Regions from separate parts of the Paenibacillus sp. FSL P2-0322 genome, predicted to be linked through region 2. Evidence: predicted binding sites of a transcription regulator. Region 2 holds the regulator's gene; the other holds the start of a gene.
What was found. Region 2 encodes CtsR, which represses protease genes until heat stress. Its sites were predicted from a motif close to ATGGTCAATAAAGGTCAAACA; they were not measured.
Positions count from the first base shown of each region.

Region 1: a site for CtsR is predicted at 2,012-2,032, ahead of clpP (ATP-dependent Clp endopeptidase proteolytic subunit ClpP). Genes of this name have one in related genera too.

Region 1 is NZ_CP150243.1:213,337-216,763, forward strand. Features, by position in the region: gene MKY24_RS00955 (DUF4163 domain-containing protein) at 67-1,176, shown strand; gene clpP (ATP-dependent Clp endopeptidase proteolytic subunit ClpP) at 1,303-1,899, opposite strand; tRNA gene MKY24_RS00965 (tRNA-Arg) at 2,110-2,184, opposite strand; gene MKY24_RS00970 (sugar-binding domain-containing protein) at 2,454-3,427, shown strand, end outside.
Region 2 is NZ_CP150243.1:5,375,939-5,379,365, reverse strand. Features, by position in the region: gene MKY24_RS23910 (GNAT family N-acetyltransferase) at 1-1,042, shown strand, start outside; gene MKY24_RS23905 (CtsR family transcriptional regulator) at 1,583-2,047, shown strand; gene MKY24_RS23900 (UvrB/UvrC motif-containing protein) at 2,117-2,641, shown strand; gene MKY24_RS23895 (protein arginine kinase) at 2,670-3,427, shown strand, end outside.

The DNA.
Region 1 (3,427 bases), 930 kb from region 2:
GATATAATAATAAAAGTAGTTATCACACATAGACAATACAGATCATTAACAGGAGGAATATTTAATATGAGTAAGCATGCAAAAAAATGGGGTTCAGCACTGCTGGCGGCAGGGATTTTCGCAGGAGTCACAGCTGTTCCCGTTTCCTATATCCAGGCAGCATCGACGAAACAGCAGCAAGCGACAACACAGCAACCAGGAATCACCATCCAATGGAATGGTAAAACGTTGCCCGCTAAAGGTGTCCAAGTGAACGGGAGTACAATGATTCCGGTGGCCGCACTGCGCGACAGCTTGGGGATTCCAGTAAGCTATGATGCGAAAACAGCGACATATACCGTAGGTAGCGGGTACAATAAACTTTACATTATGGCTTCTTCCTCGGATGCCTACGTCAACGTCAATGGAATCAATACACGTAGTATGGATGCCAAACAGATCGCTGGGAAGCTATATATTCCTATGAGTTTGCTGAAAGACTATCTGGGCATAGATGCTCAATGGAATGCAGCTCAGAAAACAGTAACGCTGAGTAAAAGCCAGCTAAATCCGATTACAATTGCGTCTCAAACACTTCCAGCTTCGAGTAGTGCGAAGGTGTCCTACAAGATTAAGTACCCGCAAATCAGCGGTAGCCAGCTGAATTCTGAGGCTCAACAGGCCATTAACAATGTGCTTAAAAAGCATGCAGAAGGTATATTGGCAGCAGGCAAAAAGATGATGGCTGAGGGAGAGGCTACAACAGAAAGACCGTATGAGTTTGGAAATGATTTTGCGATTGCCTATAACAAAGATGGTATTCTGAGTGTGATTATGCAGGACTACTCGTATACGGGTGGCGCACATGGCATGACGGCACGTAAAGGATATACGTTTTCGCTCGCTGATGGTAAACTGCAGCAATTGTCTGACGTATTGAAGGCAAATCCGAACTACAAAAAGTTCCTCAATGCTGATTTGAAGAAAAAAATCGATGCACTTCAGGCTGGCGAAGGATTCGGCAAATTTAAAGAGCTGGCGGCAGATCAGAATTTTTATGTGACGAACAGTGGAGTAACAATCGTGTTTGATTTGTATGATTATGCGCCATACGCGTATGGAATTCCGGAGTTTACCTACTCGTTCGGTCAATTGCTGCCTCAAGGCGAAAAGCCTTTTGCGGGACAGAATGAATAGTAGAAATAAATAAGTCCAATTGTCTATAACCTAAAAAACAATAATGCAAAAAAGCTGCCTACCGGATAAGAAAGTCCGGAGCAGCTTTTTCATTTACCAGTTATCGAAAGAGGTGAATTTCTTCTCTTATACACCTTCTGGAGAGGAGCTAGTTAGCACTTTATCAATAATACCGTATTCCTTGGCATCATCAGCAGACATGAAGTAGTCACGGTCTGTATCTTTTTCAATGCGCTCCAGTGGTTGGCCTGTGCGATCTGCGAGAATGCGGTTCAGTTTATCACGCATTTTCAGAATGCGGCGTGCGCGGATTTCGATATCCGTTGCCTGACCTTGTGCACCACCCAGTGGTTGGTGAATCATAATTTCACTGTTTGGCAAAGCGAAACGTTTACCTTTGGCGCCTGCATTCAGCAAAAACGCGCCCATGGAAGCCGCCATACCTACGCAAATCGTAGATACGTCAGGTTTAATGTATTGCATCGTATCGAAAATGGCCATACCAGCTGTAATGGAACCGCCAGGGCTGTTAATATACAAGTGAATATCTTTTTCAGGATCTTCGGCAGCCAAAAACAGCATTTGCGCAATTATAGAGTTGGCTACAACGTCATTGACGTCCGAGCCTAACAAAATAATGCGATCCTTTAACAGTCTGGAATAAATGTCATAGGCGCGTTCGCCGCGGTTACTTTGTTCTACTACCATAGGAACATAGCTCACGTCAAAAAACCTCCCTTAAATATCGTTAGTGGATTTGGTGGACATGCCGATTACACGTCCCTTATTTATAAACTGTTACCGTAATAACCACATGATAAACAATTTCAAACAAAAAGTCAAAGAAAGTCAAACTAATGATTAAAAAAAAGAGCCCTCAGCGCTCTTATTGGTTAAAACATTATATAGAAGCATCTAAGCGTTCATTTAAAATGGCGCGCCCGCGAGGAATCGAACCTCGATCTCAGGCTCCGGAGGCCTACGTCATATCCGTTGGACCACGGGCGCATAGTTGATTCAATGCAAACAACTAACTAATTAAACAGCTAATTGGAAACAAAGATGATTATATGATATACAGCAGTGAATTGCAAGCTTTTATTAAATGCGCATATTCAGATAAATGGTTGAGAAATATAGGTTCAGATAGACTTGCATATGGAGCAAATATTGGTTAAGATATACGTGGGACTTAAAAAGTTATCCCGGGACGTTTTGAGACCAGTTAGAGATAGAGCATTAGAGACAGAACTTAGAAGTGTGCGGGAGTGGAAAGCATGCGAAAGATATTAGAAATACAGAAGCAGCTTCTGCCCGACCTCATGGATGTTTTGAAAAAAAGGTACACGATCCTGCATCAGATTATGCTGTCCGATGTTGTTGGACGCAGAACACTGGCAGCTTCACTGAACATGACTGAGCGCGTGTTGCGCGCCGAAACCGATCTTCTTAAAGCTCAGGGGCTAATTGAGATTGAGAGTGTAGGCATGAAGGTGAGCAAAGCAGGACTGGATCTGCTGGAACAGCTGGAGCCGATTGCGAACAACTTGTTCGGCCTGTCCCAATTGGAGGACCAGATTCGTCAAGCCTATGGTTTGAGGAAGGTGGTTGTCGTTCCAGGGGATTCGGATGCTTCTCCGTTAACAAAGCAGGAGCTGGGGCGCGCTGGAGCAAAAGCGTTGCTGAGTGTTATGGACGACGAGGATGTGGTCGCTGTAACAGGTGGCACGACAATTGCCGACGTGGCGGAACAACTGGCACTACCTTCTAATGGCCCACTTAAGGGTGGGTGGTTTGTACCGGCACGCGGGGGTTTGGGAGAAAGCATGGAAATGCAGGCCAACACAATTGCTTCCACAATGGCTCGCAAGGTAGGCGCTCAATACCGTCTGCTCCATGTACCGGATTTGCTCAGCAATCATGCTTACAACTCCTTGCTTGAAGATACGAACATTCAGGATATATTGAACCTGATTCGCGAGAGTCGTATCATCATTCACGGGATAGGCAACGCCATAGCGATGGCACATAGACGTAAACTTGATCCCGAAACCTTTGCCCAGATCAGCAGTGAAGGAGCGGTAGCCGAATCGTTTGGTTATTACTTTAACGAAGATGGCGTCGTTGTTCACAGAATGCTGACGCTTGGACTCCGATTGGAGGACATTAGGCGTACCGATACGGTTCTAGGTGTAGCTGGAGGCAAAAACAAGGCGGCCGCTATTCATGCGGTACTGCGTTTCGGGCAAGA
Region 2 (3,427 bases):
ACATGACTTGAATGCTAAACTGACTTTGTTACCGCTACAGGTATACATAAACGGTCAGGTTTTTGATATGGGGGGCATTGCTGGTGTAGCAACGTGGCCAGAAAAACGTCGCGGAGGCATGGTGTCACGTTTGTTGACGCATGCGCTTGAAGAAATGAAGTCTGCGGGACAAAGCCTTTCTTTTCTGCATCCATTCTCCTTTGCCTTCTATCGTAAATTTGGATGGGAAACGTATATTGAATACAAAAAGTACGTCATTCCCATTGATAAATTCCCTACAAAACTTAAAACAGAAGGTACAGTCAAACGCGATGTCAAAGATATTTCAGAACTGGACCAAGTGTATCAAGCGTATGCATCTCGTTATAATGGCACGCTGGTACGAGATAAGGAATGGTGGCAAGAGCGGATTTTAAATGAGAACTATCGAACTGCGGTATATTACTCTGAAACAGGCGATCCTCAGGGATATGCACTATACAAAATTGAAGATAAACAGTTGAATTGTGATGAGTTGGTATATGAAAATGAGACGGCTCGTCGGGCTTTATGGACTTATTTTGCAAATCATGACTCAATGATAGCCCAAGGTAAATTTAATTACGTTCCAGCAGATGACAATCTGCCATTTTTACTCGATGATCCACGAATTCAACAGGAAACGGTGCCTTATTTTATGGGTCGTATTGTGGATGCAGCTGCTTTTATAGAAAGATACCCTTTTGAACAGATTGGAGAAGAAACAAGTTTAACCTTAAATCTGACTGATCGGTATGCTCCATGGAATGATGGATTATGGAGATTAACGATTACTACGGAGGGGCAAGGACATCTGGAGAGAGTGGATATAAGCAATTTATCTGAAAACGCCATAGTAGCTGACTTGAAACTTGGGATTCAGTCACTGACGACTCTGATGCTTGGCTACCAGCAGGCTGATGATCTGTATAAATGGGGGCGTATTGAAGGCAGCAGTGAGTCTGTGTCTGTCCTTAAACGTGTAATACCGGTAAAACAAACGTTCTTATTGGATTTTTTCTGATAAAGGCCCATTTAGTTCTTCTTAGGCCCCATCTTTCAGGGAACATAACTTGTGTGGTTATCATAATTTTCAAAACTCTTTCTGTAATGGGAAGAGTTTTTTTATGGTATTGTATAAAACATAATTAGATTGCGAAAAATGGTATTGACCCCTTGGCAAAAATGAATAATGTGCTATAATATGAATATAGTCAAAGAAAGTCAAAGTCAATCAAGCCAAGTGTGATTCTGTAGAAGTACTATGCTGATGGATTAGCTGTATAAGGTAATTTTGATAGCAAAGAAGTAAATGAGGATCGAAATGATTTGCGTATAGTTAGGAGCTGACTCTTATGAACATAAGAGAAGTGTATGATTAATCGCAAATAAAGGCCACACTAGAGACAAGAAGGTACAATTCCAATGGATGTAGATCAGGCAATAGCCTGAATACAGCTTAGATTCGTGACTTTACCGTTTGGTTAAGTTCAATATACGGCGGACTCTGTGGAGCGTGAAATGTACTTGAATACTTGCGTTTCCGTTAGTGGAGGATGATGAAATGCGCAATGTTTCCGATATTATTGAACAATATTTGAAGAGTATATTGCTGGAAAGTCCCCAAGGTTTAGTGGAGATTCAGCGCAACGATCTGGCTGACCGCTTTTCCTGCGTGCCGTCGCAAATTAATTATGTAATTAGCACCCGGTTTACGCTGGAAAAAGGCTATGTGGTGGAAAGTAAACGCGGTGGCGGGGGCTACATTCGTATTCAGCGAATTCAGCTGCCTGCACAGCATGCCATCCATACACATCTTCATCAGAGCATCGGGGAGGAAATAAGCCAATCGGCAGCAGAAGGTCTAATTTATCAGTTAGAGGAAGCCCATTTTTTAAGCAAAAGGGAAGCTAATTTAATGAAGGCTGCTTTATCAAGGGATACATTATTACTGAAGCTTCCCTATCGTGATCAACTGCGAGCAAGATTGCTTAAGGCTATGCTGATTTCGTTGCTGGCGACCAAATAGTGTGTGGAAAGAGACTAACGTTTGGATGTAGGGATTGGTATAAATCCTGACATTGAAGGAGGTGCTTTTATGCTGTGCCAAGAATGTAATATGCGGCCGGCAACTTTGCATTTCACCAAAATTGTGAATGGCGAAAAGACAGAGTTTCATATTTGTGAGACATGTGCCAAGGAAAAAGGGGAGATGATCCCTGGAACACCTAACGGCTTTTCGATTCATAGCTTGTTGTCGGGGATGCTGGATTTTGACTCCAGTACAAAGAGCCAGTCTCCAGGCCACAGTGGCCCGCAGAACCTGCAATGCAAGGATTGTGGCATGACCTATGCACAGTTTAGTAAGCTGGGACGTTTCGGATGCCCATCGTGCTATCAATATTTTGATAGTCGTCTGGACCCTCTGTTCAAGCGTGTGCATGGCAGTACGAATCATGTTGGTAAAGTTCCGGTTCGCACTGGAGGCCGACTGAAGGTTAAACGGCAAATTGACGATTTGAAAAAAGAGATGCAACAGCATATTGTACAGGAAGAATTTGAATCAGCTGCTGAGCTTAGGGATCAAATCAGAGAGCTTGAAAAAGAAATGACTGAAGAGTAAAGTTTGTGAAGAGTAGGAGGGATGCGTAATGCCCAATATTCGATTTACGGAGAAGCCGCTAAGTGACTGGATGCGTGGTGATGCTGCGGATTCGGAGATTGTCATTAGCAGCCGGGTGAGAATTGCGCGTAACTTGCAGCATCTGCCTTTTCCCATGCTTGCTACCAATCAGCAGTCGGAAGAAGCACTTCAACGCTTGACGGATATCCTTCAGTATGATGATTTAGGCGGTTTTGGTACTTTTCATACGTTGAAAATATCCGAGTTGGATGAGATCGACAAGCAGGTGCTGGTTGAGAAGCATTTGATTAGTCCAAATTTGGCGAACGAATCTCGTAACGGTGCTGTTTTAATTAGCGATGATGAATCGGTTAGTGTTATGATAAACGAAGAGGATCATCTGCGTATCCAGTGCTTATATCCGGGATGTCAGGTTAGGGAAGCTTGGGAACGCGCTATGATTATTGATGATGCATTTGAAGCGCATGTTGATTATGCATTTGATGATCGGAGAGGTTTTCTGACCAGTTGTCCGACGAATGTCGGCACAGGTATGAGAGCTTCGGTGATGATGCATTTGCCTGCATTAGTTATGACTCATCAAATCAATCGTATATTGTCTGCTGTTTCACAGGTAGGTCTTACAGTTCGTGGCATTTACGGTGAAGGCAGCGAAGCGGTCGGAAATTTGTTTCAGGTATCTAATCAGATTACACTGGGACAAACCGAAGCGGAGATTATTGAGAATCTACATGGCGTGGTGCTACAAATTATTGAGCACGAGCG